DNA from 4 places in the Mesorhizobium sp. 113-3-9 genome. Region 2 is predicted to be linked to each of the others. Evidence: predicted binding sites of a transcription regulator. Region 2 holds the regulator's gene; each other region holds the start of a gene.
What was found. Region 2 encodes LexA, which represses DNA repair genes until DNA is damaged. Its sites were predicted from a motif close to TGTTCNNNNTGTGTTCNG; they were not measured.

Region 1 (4,017 bases), 240 kb from region 2:
GCGGGTGATCGAGCCGCAGCGCATAGGCGGCGAGAAGCGCTATAAGCCCGGCCGAAACGGTGCGCAGGGCGAAAATCCAGTCCGAGTGCGTCGGCTGTGTCAGCCCGGCCAAGCTTGTCTCGAAATAGGCTTTCAGCCGTGCCCGGGTCACATGCTCGTCTCCGCAACTGGAGCCCGTGTTATGGACCGGGTAGCGCTCAGATATCCAGCACTTCCGTCTCCGCGAATTCGGCACGCTCCTGGATGAAGCGGAAGCGGGCTTCCGGCTTGGTGCCCATCAGCGCGTCGACCGCGTCCTTGGTCGCGGCCTCGGCGTCGATCACGTCGACCCTGAGCAGCGTACGCTTCCTCGGGTCCATGGTGGTCTCCTTGAGCTGCGAGGCCATCATTTCGCCCAGGCCCTTGAAGCGGCCAAGCTCGACCTTGCCGCGCCCGGTGAATTCGGTGCGCAGGAGTTCGTCCTTGTGCGCGTCGTCGCGGGCATAGGCGACCTTGCCACCTTGCCTGATCGAGTAAAGCGGCGGCACCGCCAGATAGAGATGGCCGCCACGCACCAGCGCCGGCATTTCCTGGTAGAAGAAGGTGATCAGCAGCGAGGCGATGTGGGCGCCGTCGACGTCGGCGTCGGTCATGATGATGACGCGGTCGTAGCGCAAATCCTCGTCGCGGTACTTCGAGCGTGTGCCGCAGCCAAGCGCCTGGATCAGGTCCGATATCTGCTGATTGGCGGCAAGCTTGTCATTACCGGCGCTGGCAACGTTGAGGATTTTTCCGCGCAATGGCAGTACTGCTTGGCTGGCACGGTCGCGTGCCTGCTTGGCCGAGCCGCCGGCGGAGTCACCTTCGACGATGAACAGTTCGGCACCGGCCGCCGCGTTCTGCGTGCAGTCGGCGAGCTTGCCGGGCAGGCGCAGCTTGCGTACCGCGCTCTTGCGCGACACCTCTTTCTCCTGGCGCCGGCGCACCCGCTCGTCGGCGCGCGCGATCACCCATTCCAGGAGCTTCGAGGCTTCCTGTGGATTATCGGCCAGCCAATGGTCGAATGGATCGCGGATCGCGGTCTCGACAATGCGGATCGCCTCGATCGTTGCCAGCCTGTCCTTGGTCTGGCCGACGAATTCAGGTTCACGGATGAACACCGATAGCATGCCCGCCGCCGAGATCATGACGTCTTCGGAGGTGACGACCGAGGCGCGCTTGTTGCCGACGAGATCGGCATAGGCGCGCAGGCCCCGCGTCAGCACGTTGCGGAAACCGGCCTCGTGGGTACCGCCTTCACCGGTCGGGATGGTGTTGCAGTAGGAATTGATGAAACCGTCGCCGCCGAACCAGGTCACCGCCCATTCAAGCGAGCCATGGCCGCCCTGCTTTTCGCTCTTGCCGGCGAAGATTTCCCGCGTCACCTGGAAGTCGTCGCCGAGCGATGCCTTGAGATAGTCCTTGAGGCCGCCTGGAAAATGGAATTCCGCCTTGGCCGGCGTCTGGTCCTTCTCCTTGATCAGCGAGGGATCGCAGGTCCAGCGTATTTCGACGCCGCCAAACAGATAGGCTTTCGAGCGCGTCATGCGGTAGAGCCGCGCCGGCTCGAAAGCCGCGCCCTTGCCGAAGATCTGCTCGTCGGGATGGAACCGGGTCTTGGTGCCGCGGCGGTTGTGCACCTCGCCGAGGTGCTCCAGACCGCTTACCGGAATGCCGCGCGAGAAGCGCTGGCGGTATAGTTGACGACCTCGCGCGACTTCGACCTCGAGATGGTCCGACAGCGCGTTCACAACGGAAACGCCGACGCCGTGCAGGCCGCCCGAGGTTTCATAAACCTTGGAATCGAATTTGCCGCCCGAATGCAGCGTCGTCATGATGACTTCGAGTGCCGGCTTCTTGTATTTCGGATGCGGATCGACCGGGATGCCGCGGCCATTGTCGGTAACGGTCAGAAACCCGTCGGCCGAAAGCTCGACGTCGATAAAGGTGGCATGGCCGGCAACCGCCTCGTCCATCGAATTGTCGATGACCTCGGCGAACAGATGGTGCATCGCCTTGTCGTCGGTACCGCCAATATACATGCCTGGCCGGCGACGCACCGGCTCCAGGCCCTCGAGCACCTCGATATCGGCGGCGCTGTAGCCCTCGCTACCATCCTTGGTCGCTGCGGGGCGCTTGGCCGCCGCCTGCACAAGGGGATCCGCCGGGCGCGCCGGTGTGCGAACCGGCTGCGGCTGCTTGTCCATATTGCCGAAGAGATCGTTGTTGTCGTCCATGCCTGCCATAGGGTCCGGTGCTGCGAATCACCCGCCGATACTGCCACGCTTTTCAGCGCCAAGCGACGGAAGTTCCTGTTACGTTCGGGGATTTGACCCCCTCTTACCTTAAAACCATTCGATAACCAAGCGGGCGGAAATAGGTCCGATACGGCTGGCCGGGATTCCTGTTTCTTTAACAAAGCGGCCTAGCGTGAGCCCAACATAACAAGAAACGACGGGCAGCAGGGGTTTCGGCGTGAGGGGCAAGGCCATAACGATGATCGGCATCGCCGCCGTTTTCGGCGCGATATCGATCTTTGCCGCGGATTTCTGGGTCAAAAGCCAGGCCAAGGCCGACGCCGAGGAGAAGACGTCGTCGATCGCTGCCCCAGCTCCGCCAAGGATCGAGTTCAAGACCATCGTGGTGGCGAACGCGTCGTTGCGCTACGGCATGGAACTCGACCGTGCAAAGCTGATCGAAATCCCGTGGCCTCAGGATTCCCTGCCGCAGGGCGCCTTTGCCACCATCGACGGGCTGCTTGGCGAAGGCAGCCGCGTCGTGCTGTCGCCGATCGAGGTCAACGAACCGGTGCTGCTGACCAAGCTGTCGGGGCCAAACGGCCGCGCGACGCTCTCCAACATGCTGACGCCCGGAATGCGCGCGGTCACCATCCGCACCGACGAGATCGCCGGTGTCGGCGGCTTCGTCACGCCGGGCGACCGGGTCGATGTCGTGCTGACGCGCGATGCCGGCGAAATCCAGGAAGTCGCCAAGAACGCGCAAGGGGCGGCCGGTTCGACCATCACTTCCGAGATCGTGGTTGCGGACGCCAAGGTGCTGAGCGTCGGGCAGGGCGCCGACGAGCGCCAGACCACGCCGCAGGTGGCCAATTCCGTGACTATCGAGGTGACGACCGAGGGCGCGCAGAAAGTGGCGCTTGCCCGCACCGTCGGCACGCTGTCGCTGTCGCTGCGCTCGGCCAGTGAAGGCGGCGACGGCAAGAATGGCGTCACCACCATCTCTTCCTTCGGCGGATCGGTAGCGGCCAAGGCTCAGGCCGCGGCCGGCTCCCTGTTCGATGCGATGACCAAGGAGCCGGAGAAGCCGAAATTCAAGACGGTCATCGTGACGCGCGGCACGAAGGCCGAGGAATATCAGGTTCCTGCGCGGGACCAGAAGTAAATGCCGGTGGGGACCGGGCGGGACGGGGCAATGTTGATGCGTACCCTATATCGAATGGCAGGCCGGTTGCGCTTCGTGCGCATCCTGGGGATGGCGGTTGCCCTGGCTGTGAGCGGGATGCTTGCCTTGCCTGGCGCGGCCAAGGCGGACAATGACGTCGTCTATGTCTCTGCGACCAAGAATGCGTCGATCAAGGTCGCCAAGGGGAAGCCCAAGACGATCGTGACGAGCGCCGCTTTCTACCAGATTGTCATCGGCGATCCGGAGATCGCCAACGTCAATCCGCTGACCGACAAATCCTTCTATGTGCTGGGCAACAATCTCGGCACCACCGGAATCGCTTTGTTCGACGAGAAGAAGCAGCTTGTCGGCACCGTCGACATCGAGGTGACGCTCGACACGGATCAACTGGCCAGCACCATCCGCGCCAGCGTGCCGGACGCCAAGATCAAGGTCGGTTCGGCCAATGGCCGTGTCGTGCTGTCGGGTGAGGCGGACGACGCTGTCGCCGCGGACAAGGCAAGCAAGATCGCCAGCCGCTTTTCCGGCAATGAAGAGGTGATCAACTCCGTCAACATCTCGTCCTCGCAGCAGGTC
Region 2 (4,017 bases):
TACACGCTGCATGTCTACGTTCACAGCGAGGACGGCGGCGCTAACACCTACACCGCACGCGCCGGCAGCCTGAAGGCAATTTCGGGATGACTTCAGCGCTTCCGCGACGTCCGACTCTCGATGAGATGGTCGCGGCCCGCGACAGGCTGGCTGCCTGGTTGCCGCGCACGCCGCTGCTGCGCCTCGATCTCGGTCGCGCCGATCAGCGGATATTCCTCAAGCTCGAGACATTGTCGCCCATTGGCGCCTTCAAGATCAGGCCGGCGCTCAATGCCTTGCTCTGCCGCGATGCCGATGAACTCAGGCATGGCGTTGCGACTATCAGTTCCGGCAACATGGCCTACGGAATGGCCTGGGCGGCACGGGCGCTTGGCGTTCCGGTGGCCGCCTACATGTATGCCGATGCACCCCAGACCAAGATCGACGGGGTCCGCGGCCTTGGTGGCGACGTGCGCTTCGTCTCGCACGAGACATGGTGGCGCTACATCATCGGAACGGAGCGGCCGGAGGGCGCGGAACTCCTGGTGAACCCGGTCACCGACCAGGCGGTGCTTGCCGGCAACGCGACCATTGGCCTCGAGATTGCCGAAGATCTGCCCGAGGTCGATTGCGTCCTGACACCTTATGGCGGAGGGAGCATGACAACCGGTGTCGCCAGTGCGGTCAAGGCGATGCGGAGCCAGGCCAAGGTCTTCGCCGTCGAGGATGAGAATGCGGCTCCGGTCACGGCGGCGTTGGCGGCCGGACGCATTGTCGAGATCGAGACGCGCCCCTCCTTCATCAAGAGCATAGGCGGCCCATCGCTGGTGCCTGGCCTATGGCCCTTGGCAAGCCAGTCTATCGACGGCGCCATTGCCGTCAGCCTCGATCAGGTCACGGAAGCGATGCGCCTTTTGTTCTCGAAGGCAAAGATCGTGGCCGAAGGCGCGGGAGCCGCCTCGCTCGCCGCCGCTCTCCGCAGCGAGCGGGCAACCGGCAACGTCGTCTGCGTTATCTCCGGCGGCAATATCGATGCCGGCGCCTATGCGCAGATTCTGGGCGGAGCGATGCCGGAAGCCTGAACGCGTTCTATCCCCGGATAGCCAGCGATTGTTGGCGTTTTGATTTCGTTTCGTTCCGCTCGAAATGGATCGATTGGCCCATGCAATCCGCCCTGTGAATGCCCTTCAAACGCTGATGCCAAGCGGGACAAGAGGGTGGGCCACAGGCCATTAACCAAAATGATTTCAATGCTCGCCTTGGCGCGGAGGTGGTCGATTGCTGCCCGCTGCCGGCGGCAGATAATTTCAGATGCCTTAACAAATTCACTAAACTTTAAACAGTTGCGGAACACAACTGGAACAGATAGTGTTTGTTCTGGGTTTGTTTTTCGATTCCGATTCACACCCTTCGTTCAATGCCTGGGGGGCGCCATGCTGACGCGCAAGCAACATGAACTTCTGATGTTCATCCATGAACGGCTGAAGGAAAGCGGTATCCCGCCCTCCTTTGACGAGATGAAGGAAGCGCTCGATCTCGCCTCCAAGTCAGGGATCCATCGCCTGATCACGGCACTGGAGGAACGCGGCTTTATCAGGCGGCTGCCCAACCGGGCGCGGGCATTGGAAGTGCTGCGGCTACCGGATTCGATCGCGCCCGGCCTCAACGCCGCAAAGAAATTCTCGCCGAGTGTCATTCAGGGCAGTCTCGGTCAGGGTGGCCTCGGCCGCCAGATCAAGCCGGCGCCGTCGCGCTTGCCTTCTGCCGGCAATGACGACGACGCGGTCTCCGCCGTGTCGATCCCGGTGATGGGCCGTATCGCCGCCGGCGTGCCGATCGATGCGATCCAGCATCAGACGCATTCGATCTCGGTGCCGCCGGACATGATCATGGGTGGCGAGCACTATGCGCTGGAGGTCAAGGGCGACTCGATGATCGAGGCCGGCATCTTCGATGGCGACACGGTCATTATCCGCAACGCCGATACGGCGAGCCCGGGCGAGATCGTCGTGGCGCTGGTCGACGAGGAGGAAGCGACCTTGAAACGGTTCCGCCGCAAGGGCGCCTCGATTGCCCTTGAGGCCGCCAACCCGGCCTACGAGACACGCATTTTCGGGCCGGATAGGGTCAAGGTGCAAGGCAAGCTGGTCGGGCTGATCAGGCGCTACTGAGCAGGAGCAGCCGGCGTTTCGGCTTTTTGATAGGGTGGCAGCCCCCTCGCCTCACGCGAAAACTTTCGTTGCTCGTGCCAGGGCCGATACGGCCCGTCCACGGCGAAGCTGACGGTCGGCGGGCCGGTCGCCGATTGACGATCGAAGAACACGGCGGCACTGCCCTTGCGTGCAAGTTGCCGTTTGGTGATGACGAGAACCAGCGGGTTGTGGCAGGCATCGTAGCCTGTCGCGTCATTGACAACGATCAGATCGGCGAAACCGCAGGCCTTCCAGGTAGCCTTGCGGTCTTCGACATGCGCGATGATCGCGCCAGACGGATGCCGGGCGAGACAGATGCCCTCCGTGCAGTAGAACGGCGCCCCTGGCGGCAGATTGACGGCATCTGCAATGTCGAATTGCCCGTCCGCCTTGTTGAACATCTCTGGTGTGACAATGGTTTCGGACACCAGCGCGCGTTTCCAATTGTCGACGGTGAATTCGTTCGGACGAGCCCGGCTGACCGCGAGTTCGCCACCGCCGATCGGCACCGCGACCAGCCGCGCGTCTTCGGAGATCAGCACATCCGGCACGCGCGTATCAGACACGGTCAACAGGCCGGCGAGTGCGAATGGCACTGCCGCCAGCCGTAGCCATGTCGTCGCCATCGTCGCGATGACCAGGGCAATCGTCACCAGCAGTACGGAGTGTTGTGAAATCATCCCGATCGCATCGACGGGGGAGCGTTCCGATATCCACGCCGATATGGCGATCATCGCTGTCAGGCCCTTGCCCATGAGGTAGAGAAAAGGCCCGTCCAGACCGAAGGGCATTGTCAAGGCGCTGACAACCGCCAGAAACATGACGACCGAGACAATTGGCATGATAGCCAGATTGGCGAACAGGCTGAGCGGCGAAACGCGCTGGAAGTGCCATATGGCAAACAGCGCCGTGGCGCTGCCGGCAATGATGGACGTCATCGCCACCCCTCCCGTAAGCGCAAGGAATTTTCGCATCAGGAACCCCGGCAGGGACCGCTTTGGCGGTGGCGGTCTTGCCTTTCCCGCACGGTGATCCGCCCAGCCGGCATAGGCGCCGACCAGCGCGGCCGTTGCGGCGAACGACATCTGGAAGCTCGGGCCGACAACTTCGTGCGGCGACACCACGATGACGGCGATCGCCGAGATCGCCAGATTGCGCATGGTCAGCGCCGCGCGATCGAACAATACGGCAATCAGCATCACCGCCAGCATGATGAAACTGCGCTCGGCTGCAACGACGACGCCTGAGATGATGAGGTAGGCGGCGATCGAGAACAGTGCCGCGGCGGCCGCATATTTCTTCACCGGCCGGCGCGCGGAGAAATCCGGGAACAGCGCGAAGGCACCGCGCAGCAGGCCCATGATGGTGCCGGCGACCAGCGCCATATGCAGTCCCGAAATGGAGATGATATGATAGATGCCGGTGCGCCGCATCGCTTCGTTGATTTCATCGGGAATGCCGGCGCGCACGCCAACGATCAGCGCTGCCGCGATCTCGCCTTCGGCGCCACCAACAGCGCCCCTGATGTGGTCGGCGATGGCCTCGCGGGCATTTTCTATCCCTGAAAACAGGCGGGCAGACAGCGGCATCTCATCGTCGTCAGCGGAGACGATTCTTGGATTGCCGAGAAAGAAGCCGCTGCCACCGATGCCGGCAAAGTAGCTGTCGAAGGAGAAATCGTAGCTGTCCGGTCGCACCGGACCGGTCGGCGGCAGCAGTTTGGCATAGCCCGATATCAGCGAGCCGGCGGTCATGTCGTCAGGTATCTTGCGCGCCGAGAGCCGGACCCTTTCCGGCGCGTAACGCAGTTTTGGCCGCGCCGTCGACGTCACGTCTATGGTCAATC
Region 3 (4,017 bases), 1.7 Mb from region 2:
ATTCGTATCGATCAATCCCAAAACCTTTTGCAGGGCATCAGGCTTCATCGCCGCCGGCGATGTCTGATCAAGAAGCACGCCCCCTATCGCCTCATACCGACCAGTCTTGCCGTTGCAGGCAGGACATAAGGACGCGTGTACTGCAACGACAACGCTGCGCCCTTCGTCAAGCGTGCCGGAAGCGAAGGCTGCAAGCGTTTCTTCAGTCGGATGGTGGGTAATTGGATTCATATCAAATCACCAAGTCTCTCTTTCAGCCGCTGCAAGGCCAGCCTGATCCGCGACTTGACTGTCCCGAGCGGTAGCCCCAGCAGATCCGCGATCTGCGAATGGGGGAGGCCGTCGAAGAAGTACATTCGGATAACGCGCAACTGCTCCGCCGGTAGAGACACCATTGTCGATCTAACCAACGCCTCGCGCTCTGCCGAGAGTAATTGACGCTCAGGCTCATCAAGGTCCACGCCTTCGTCTCCGGCCCATGGTGCCACGCGACCGTCGCGGCGCACCGCATCGACGCTGACGTTGCGGGCAATCGCATAGACCCACGCCGAGGCGGAAGCCCGCGACGGATCATATTGTGCGGCCTTTCGCCAAAGCCTGACCAGGGTTTCTTGCGCGAGATCGTCGGCGCGATCAGGGCTTGCGCCACGCCTAATCAACATGGCTTTCACCCGCGGCGCGTAGTGTTCGAACAACTCCACAAACGCATCCCGATCCTGTGTCGTCCCGACACGATTGATCAGCCGGGCTGGGTCGAATTCTTCCATCGCTCTCTAATAGATGCGCAAGCTTGCTCCGGCTAGCAAGGCTGAGCCGCTGTTTCTCCTTCTTCATTACGCTCCAGACGATCGTTTGGATCACTGAGGTGCGTTACGCCTGTTTGGGATCGCAACATTTAATCCGTCGAAGTGATCCATTTCGAACCGACAGACGTATTTCCCAGAACGCGCACATGCAGATTAGCGCTCGATGACGAGCGGGCCGAAAGCGGGTCTATAGGATGAGCCAAGTCTATCACGGGTCGCCAGCAGTCAAGCTTGACAGGTCAAGTCCAATGACGCGCGATGGCATAACCAAACTGATCTTGAGAACAAGCAAACAGGACCGGGCTGCCTTCGACCTCCTTTACCGGCATACCAGCAGCAAGCTGTTCGGCGTATGTCTGCATATTCTTGGCGACCGAGCGGACGCCGAGGAAGCGCTGCAAGAGGTGTTTTTAAAGGTCTGGGCAAAGGCCGACCGCTTCGCAGTATCGGAGGTGAGCCCTATTTCATGGCTGATTGCGATTGCGCGCAACCAAGCAATAGATCGCATCCGATCGCGCCGCCCGCCGTCTCTGGAGATCGACCAGGCGAGAGATGTAGCCGATCCCTCTCCGTGGCCGGAGGCACATATCCTTGCCTGCGATTGTGTCAGGCTGGTTCATCGATGCATCGACCATCTGCCCAAAGAAAAAGCGGAAGCCGTTCGAAGTGCATATTTCGATGGCGAATCTTATGCGGTACTGGCGGCGCGATACAACGTACCGCTCAACACGATGCGAACATGGTTACGCCGAAGTCTGATAAAACTCAGGCAGGCAGTGGAGGATTGAAACTCGGTTCTTGTAACCGAACGTATCCCGCGGCTGCTGCCTCGCGGGGTCAAAGGCTTGTTCCGATGAGTACGATTCCATCCGCGCCCGGTAATCGGCGCAAAGCTGCTTTGGACAGAGCTTGAAACACGGCCTCGTTTGCCGTGCGAAGCGGAACCATTGAAATCGCCATCCGTCAGGCTGTTCAAGAAATGCATGAGCGAGGCCACGCGCACCAGGATGACGCTGTCCTGCGGGGCGGGTACGCAAAATTCCGCTCACGTCTCGTCGAGGGCAGGCCCGGTTCAGGTAAAACAACCCTTGGTCTCCAGTTCCTGATCCAAGGAGCGGAATTGGGTGAGACGGTGCAGTCCGCGCTTGCCGAAATCGAGCGTATCAAACCAGATCGGGTGGTGTTCGACTCGCTTTCGGAAATTCGATTGTTGTCCCAAGGGTCGTTGCGCTACCGGCGGCAGGTCTTGGCATTGAAGAGCTTCTTCCTTCTGAACAACGCCACCGTGCTTCTACTGGATGACCTTATGCTGAACATGACGATCTCAACCTACATTCGATCAGCACGGCGTCATCCGCACGGAGCGGCGCAATAAGCAAGCGGCGCCGCGCACGGTCGCCCATACCCCTTGACTCCCATCCTGCAATGATAGAACAAATAGAGAACATGGATATATACGCTTTCACGGAGGTCAACGACCATCTTGCGGCCGGAGCCCGCCATCGACGCACTGCGCGCGCAGATCGAAAAGATCGAAGGCCGGAGCCGACGCGCCAGATCGGTGCTTCCATTCGGGATTGCCGAGCTGGATGCTCGGCTTCCGGGCGGCGGACTGGCGCTCGGCGCGCTACATGAAATCGCGGGCGGCGGCAACGGCGCCATCGACGGTGCGGCAGCCGCCCTATTCGCGGGCGGTGTCGCGGCGCGCACAAGAGGCAAGGTGTTGTGGTGCATCACCCGGCCCGACCTCTTCGCTCCAGCACTGGCGCAGGCCGGCCTGGGGTCGGACCGTGTCATCTATGTCGAGGCCGGCGACGACAAGACCATCCTCGCTTGCATGGAAGAAGGCATCCGGCATGGTGGGCTGGGCGCGGTCGTCGGTGAAGTTGCGCGCCTGACCATGACCGCCTCGCGGCGGCTGCAACTCGCCGCCGAGGAAGCCCACACGGTCGGCATCGCGCTGCGACGATGGCGGCGGCAGACGGAGGCAGCCGATTTCGGGCAGCCGACCGCCGCGATGACGCGCTGGCGCGTCTCTGTCTTGCCCTCGGCGCCGCTGCCCGTGCCAGGCGTCGGCCGGCACCGATGGCTGGTCGAATTGATCCGCGCCCGCGCGGGCGAAAGTGCCGATTTCGAATTGGAGGCGTGCGATGGCACGGGTCGTCTCGCTGTTCCTGCCGACCTGGCCGACCGACCGGGTGCGGCGGAAGGCCGGCGGCGCAGCGGCGCCGGCTGAGGCGCCGCTTATCCTGATCGGCCGCGACAAGAACAGGCGCGTGGTGCTTGCGGCCGACGCGGCCGCACTCGCCGCGGGCCTGCGGCCCGGCATGCCGGTAACAAAGGCGCAGGTGCTGGTGCCGGGCCTCACCATCCAGGACGCCGACCCGCAGGCGGATGCCGAAGGTCTCAATCGGCTGGCGGTCTGGATGCTTCGATTTGCGCCGATTGTGGCGCCCGATCCGCCCGACGGGATGGTCATCGACACGACAGGCGCCGACCACCTCCATGGCGGCGAAGACGCGATGCTGGAAGGCATGGTCGGGCGGCTCGCGATGTCAGGCATTGTCGCGCGCGCGGCGATCGCCGACAGCTGGGGCGCGGCGCATGCGCTGGCCCGCTATGGTGGCCAGCCGATCCGCATCGCACCGGCCGGCGACGGCCAATCCATCCTCGAACCGCTTGCGCTCGAGGCGCTGCGGCTCGCGCCTGAGACGGCCGCCGAACTGCGACGGCTTGGCTTCCAACGCATCGGCGATCTTCTGAACCAGCCGCGCGCGCCGCTTGCCCTGCGCTTCGGTCCGGAGATCGGCCGCCGTATCGATCAGGCGCTGGGCAATGTCGCCGAGCCGATCGACCCGGTTCGCCCGCCCGATATCGTCGAAGTCCGCCGCGCCTTCGCCGAGCCGATCGGCGCGGCCGAGACAATTGCGCGCTACATCGGCAAGCTCGCCGCCCAGCTCTGCGAACTGATGGAGCGGCGCGGCCTCGGCGCGCGCCGTATCGACCTCATCTGCCAGCGCGTCGACAGCCAGGCCCAGGCCATCCGCGTCGGCATGGCAAAGCCCGTCCGCGACGCCAAGCGGCTGACGCGGCTGCTTTGCGACAAGGTCGAGACCGTCGTGCCCGGTTTCGGCATCGAGACGATGATCCTGGCGGCGACATCGGTTGAGCATTTGGAGCGCAGTCAGGCGGTAAGTTCCTTAATTGAGGA
Region 4 (4,017 bases), 1.0 Mb from region 2:
GTCACGGCACCATCGCGCAGGCGCCGTGCATCCACAAGCACGAAGTGCGACCCGATCGGCCCGCCCATGCTTATGCCGCCTTGCCGCTGGCGATCTTCTCGCTGACGGCATCCGGCAGGCCGAGCCTCGGCCGCACCCAGGCGGCGAAGCGGCCGATCGCGTCATCGGCCTCCGGCGCCCGGCCGGCCATCATCTGGAAGGAGTGCAGCATGCCGTCGAAGACATCGAGGCGCGTCTCGATGCCAGCCTGCCGCGCGCGCTCGGCGAACATGCGGCTTTCGTCGACCAGCGCCTCGTCGGCACCGGCCTGCAGGAAGACGGGCGGAAAGCCGGAGAGGTCGGCGTAGAGCGCGCTGACCTCCGGATCGAGCCGGTCGCCGTCGCCGATGAAATTGGTCGCCAGCCAGTCGACGGACTCCCTGGCGAAGGCCGGATCCTTCTCGCGGTTGGTCTCGTAGCTGGCGCCGGTCAGCGCCATGTCGAACCAGCCGGAGATGATCAGCGTGGCGGCTGGCAACAGCCGGCCTTGCGAACGCAGCCGCTGCAGGAGGCCATAGGTCAACACCGCGCCGCAGGAATCGCCGGCAAGCGCGACATGCCTGGTGTCGAAGCCCTGGTCGACGAGCCAGTTCCAGGCGGCCATCGCCGCCTCGAGCTGGGCTGGATGCTTGGCCTGGTGCGCCAGCGGATAGTCATAGAGCAAGGCCCGGCAGCCGACGGCTTTGGCGAGATGGCCGACCAGCTTGCGGTGCGTGTAGATCGAACCGCCGAGGAAGCCGCCGCCATGGGCGTAGAACAGCACGCGCCGCTCGTCGGCGCCCTTCGGCACGATCCATAGCGCCGGCACGCCGCCGGCATCGACCTCTATAAAGTCGACGCCGCCGGGTTCGCCGGTCAGCGCCGTCCAGCTGGTGTCGTTGAAATCGATCATCGCCTGTGGGCTGGTGAACGTGCCGGCATTGGCGACGATCGCCGCATAGTGGTTCCTGTTTGCCTCACTCTCAGTGCTCGCCATGATAATCTCCCAGGGTTGCGGATCGCGGGCTGCGCGACCTTCCAAAGCCAAGGACGGACGGGCGGGTGCAAAAGATACGTCGGACCCGGATTTTTCTCTCCTCACCGCACCGGAGCGTAGCGATTGACCACCATGCCGCAGGCATAGGCCTTCGAGCCGAGCAGAAGCAGGTCCTGGAAACCGCCCTGCTCGAAGATACGGCGTCCCGCGCCCAGCACCGCCGGGTTGATGAACAGCTGGAACTCGTCGACCAGCCCCGCCGCGATCAGCGCCGACGCAAAGCCGGCACCACCGAAGACGGCCATGTCGCCGCCCTCGCCTGCCTTCAGCGCCTCGATTTCGCGCGGCAGGTCGCCGCTGACCACCGTCGTGCGCTCCCAGCGCGAGCTTTTCAGCCTGCCGCTCGGCACCACCTTTCGGGCCTCCACGATGCGCTGGGCGAAGGCGTAGAACGGATCGGCCGGAAACCTCTTCGCCGCATTGCCCCAATGGGTCAGATACCCCTCCTCGGCCATCTTGCGGCTGAGCAGGATTGTGTCGATGCCGGCGAAGACGGTGTTGAAGTCCCGCTTCAGCTCCTCGTCCCAGGCGCTGTCGTCGCCCCACTCCCAGAGTTGCCAGCCATGATCCTCATAGGCACCGACGAAACCGTCGACCGACATCTGCATCTGAAGGATGAGCTTCTTCATCGTCGTCTCCACGCGGGATCAAAAGGCAATTGCTTTACTTTTGGAACCATTGACGCAGGCAAAAAATGATGTCAATAGTAAAGTGATTTAAAAATGGAAGCATAGAAATGTCGACGCGTGAAAGATCCGGCTGTCCGATCAGCCTGTCTCTGGAGCTGCTCGGCGACCGCTGGACGCTGCTCATCATCCGCGACCTGGTCTTCGCCGGGAAAAAGCATTTTCGCGAGTTCCTGCAGTCCGATGAAGGCATCTCCTCACGCACGCTGGCGGAGCGGCTGCAGACGCTGCAGGACGAAGGCATCCTCACCCGCAGCGACGACCCGAGCCATGGGCTGAAGGCGATCTACCGGCTGACCGAGGCCGGCATCGACCTTTTGCCGGTGCTGGCCACGCTCGGCGCGTGGGGCAGCAAGCACCGCAAGGCCGACGATCACCTGGCCCGGATTGCCGACGAACTGGCGGCCGGCGGCGAGCCTGCGCTGGAACGGATCAAGGCAACACTGCGGGCAGAGCAGATTGGGTAGGTTTTGAGGTTCGGCCGATGCGCTACCGCCTGTTCCTGCAACGTTGGCGCCCCCCTCATTGCCCTGCCGGGCATTTCTCCCCTTATGCGCTAACTTAGTTGTTGAGATGCAATGACATTGCCTTTGGGAGCTGACTTCTCACCTTCGTCATCCTAGGGCGAAGCAGGAGCGAAGCGGCTGCGCAGACCCTAGGATCCATGCCGTTCCGGCGATGCGCCGCAAGGGTTCAGAATTCTGCACCGCTGCACTCTACAGCAGAGGTAACGGCATGGATCCTCGGGTCTGCGCAGCCGCTACGCTCCTTGCTCCGCCCGTGGATGACGAAACCGCAAGGCCTCGGCAAGCTACCTGCCCTTGGAACAAGACCCCTAAGTTAGCGCATATGCCGTTTACGGGGGAGAAGATGGCGGCAGCCAGATGAGGGGGAGCGCTATCGTCACAGGATACGGGCAGGCGCATCACCGAAAACAATTGTCCACTGGATGCATTCCTTGATCTCCGCTTGACAATTGTCTCCTTTTGTTCTCTATTTGTTCCTGTCTATCAGCAACCTCGGATATGCAGCGGGATGGAAACCACAGCCACCATCCTGCATGCCGATCTCGACGCGTTCTACGCCTCGGTCGAGCAGTTGCTCGATCCGTCGCTGCGCGGCAAGCCGATCGCGGTGGGCGGTGGTGTGGTGCTCGCCGCCTCCTATGAAGCGCGTGCCTTCGGCGTGCGCGGCGGCATGCCGGGGCGCAAGGCGCGCGAGCTTTGCCCGCAGCTGATCTTCGTCGGCGGCAATTTCAGCCACTACCAGCGGCTGGGCGACGCGGCGATCAAGGTCCTCGACGATTTCACGCCGGTGGTCGAGCGCATTTCCATCGACGAGGCCTTCGCCGATGTCGCCGGCTGCACGCATCTGTTCGGGCGACCGGCGGAGATCGCCACGGCGATCCGGCGCCGCGTGCGCACGGAACTTGGCCTGCCGATCTCGATCGGCGTGGCCCGCACAAAGCATCTGGCCAAGATCGCCTCGCAGGTCGCCAAGCCCGACGGGCTGGTGGTGGTCGATCCCGGTACCGAACTCGCCTTCCTGCACGATTTGCCGGTCTCGCTGATGTGGGGCGTCGGCCCGGCGACAAAGGCGCGGCTGGCCGAGATCGGCGTCGAGACCATCGGCCAGTTGGCCAGGACGCATAGCGGCGCCTTGACGCGACTGCTCGGCCCCGCCGCCGGCGAAAAGCTTGCCGCCCTGTCGTGGAACCGCGACCCGAGGAAACTGGAAACCAAGCGCCGGGCTCACTCGGCAGGCGCGCAATCGGCGCTTGGCCTGAAGCCGGCCGTGGCGCGGGTGATCGTGCCCACGCTGCTGCACCTGGCCGACCGGGTCGCCAGCCGCCTACGCGCCAAGGCGCGGCCCGGCCGCACGGTGACGGTGCGCGTGCGCTTTGCCGATCTCAGCGCCGTCACGCGCTCGATCACGCTGGATCAGCCCATCTCCGCGACCACCATGCTGGCCGAGATCGCCGGCGACCTGGTGCGCGGCGTGCTCGCCGACCATCGCCAGGAGAAAACGATCTCGCTGCTGGCGATTTCGGTCTCGCATCTCGAGGAAAGTGCCGAACTGCAGCTCGACCTGCCGCTTGGCCTCGCCGACGAGAAGCGCCGCCCCGGCAGCCAAAAAGGCCTGGCCCGATTCGGCGCCGACCGCGCCATCGACAAGATCCGCGAACGCTTCGGCAAACAGGCCGTAGGCTACGGCACGGTAGCGCTCGAAGCGGCGCGCTCCGTGCCCGACGAATTC

Region 1: parE (DNA topoisomerase IV subunit B) is a predicted target of LexA. The motif match lies at 2,326-2,343, and genes of this name have one in related genera.
Region 3: MesoLj_RS13510 (ImuA family protein) is a predicted target of LexA. The motif match lies at 2,236-2,253, and genes of this name have one in related genera.
Region 4: dinB (DNA polymerase IV) is a predicted target of LexA. The motif match lies at 2,749-2,766, and genes of this name have one in related genera.

What each region holds. Positions count from the first base shown of each region.
Region 1 is NZ_AP023246.1:4,232,030-4,236,046, forward strand. It holds gene MesoLj_RS20530 (FUSC family protein) at 1-151, opposite strand, end outside; gene parE (DNA topoisomerase IV subunit B) at 198-2,255, opposite strand; gene cpaB (Flp pilus assembly protein CpaB) at 2,494-3,420, shown strand; gene MesoLj_RS20545 (type II and III secretion system protein family protein) at 3,475-4,017, shown strand, end outside.
Region 2 is NZ_AP023246.1:4,473,726-4,477,742, reverse strand. It holds gene MesoLj_RS21695 (GntR family transcriptional regulator) at 1-90, shown strand, start outside; gene MesoLj_RS21690 (threonine ammonia-lyase) at 87-1,061, shown strand; gene lexA (transcriptional repressor LexA) at 1,413-2,150, shown strand; gene MesoLj_RS21680 (ComEC/Rec2 family competence protein) at 2,144-4,017, opposite strand, start outside.
Region 3 is NZ_AP023246.1:2,786,961-2,790,977, reverse strand. It holds gene MesoLj_RS13530 (ChrR family anti-sigma-E factor) at 1-231, opposite strand, end outside; gene MesoLj_RS13525 (sigma-70 family RNA polymerase sigma factor) at 228-767, opposite strand; gene MesoLj_RS13520 (sigma-70 family RNA polymerase sigma factor) at 1,055-1,594, shown strand; partial or broken gene MesoLj_RS13515 (ATPase domain-containing protein) at 1,786-2,173, shown strand; gene MesoLj_RS13510 (ImuA family protein) at 2,290-3,042, shown strand; gene MesoLj_RS13505 (DUF6504 family protein) at 2,957-4,017, shown strand, end outside.
Region 4 is NZ_AP023246.1:3,476,371-3,480,387, reverse strand. It holds gene MesoLj_RS16895 (alpha/beta hydrolase) at 71-1,015, opposite strand; gene MesoLj_RS16890 (dihydrofolate reductase family protein) at 1,117-1,704, opposite strand; gene MesoLj_RS16885 (winged helix-turn-helix transcriptional regulator) at 1,812-2,228, shown strand; gene dinB (DNA polymerase IV) at 2,797-4,017, shown strand, end outside.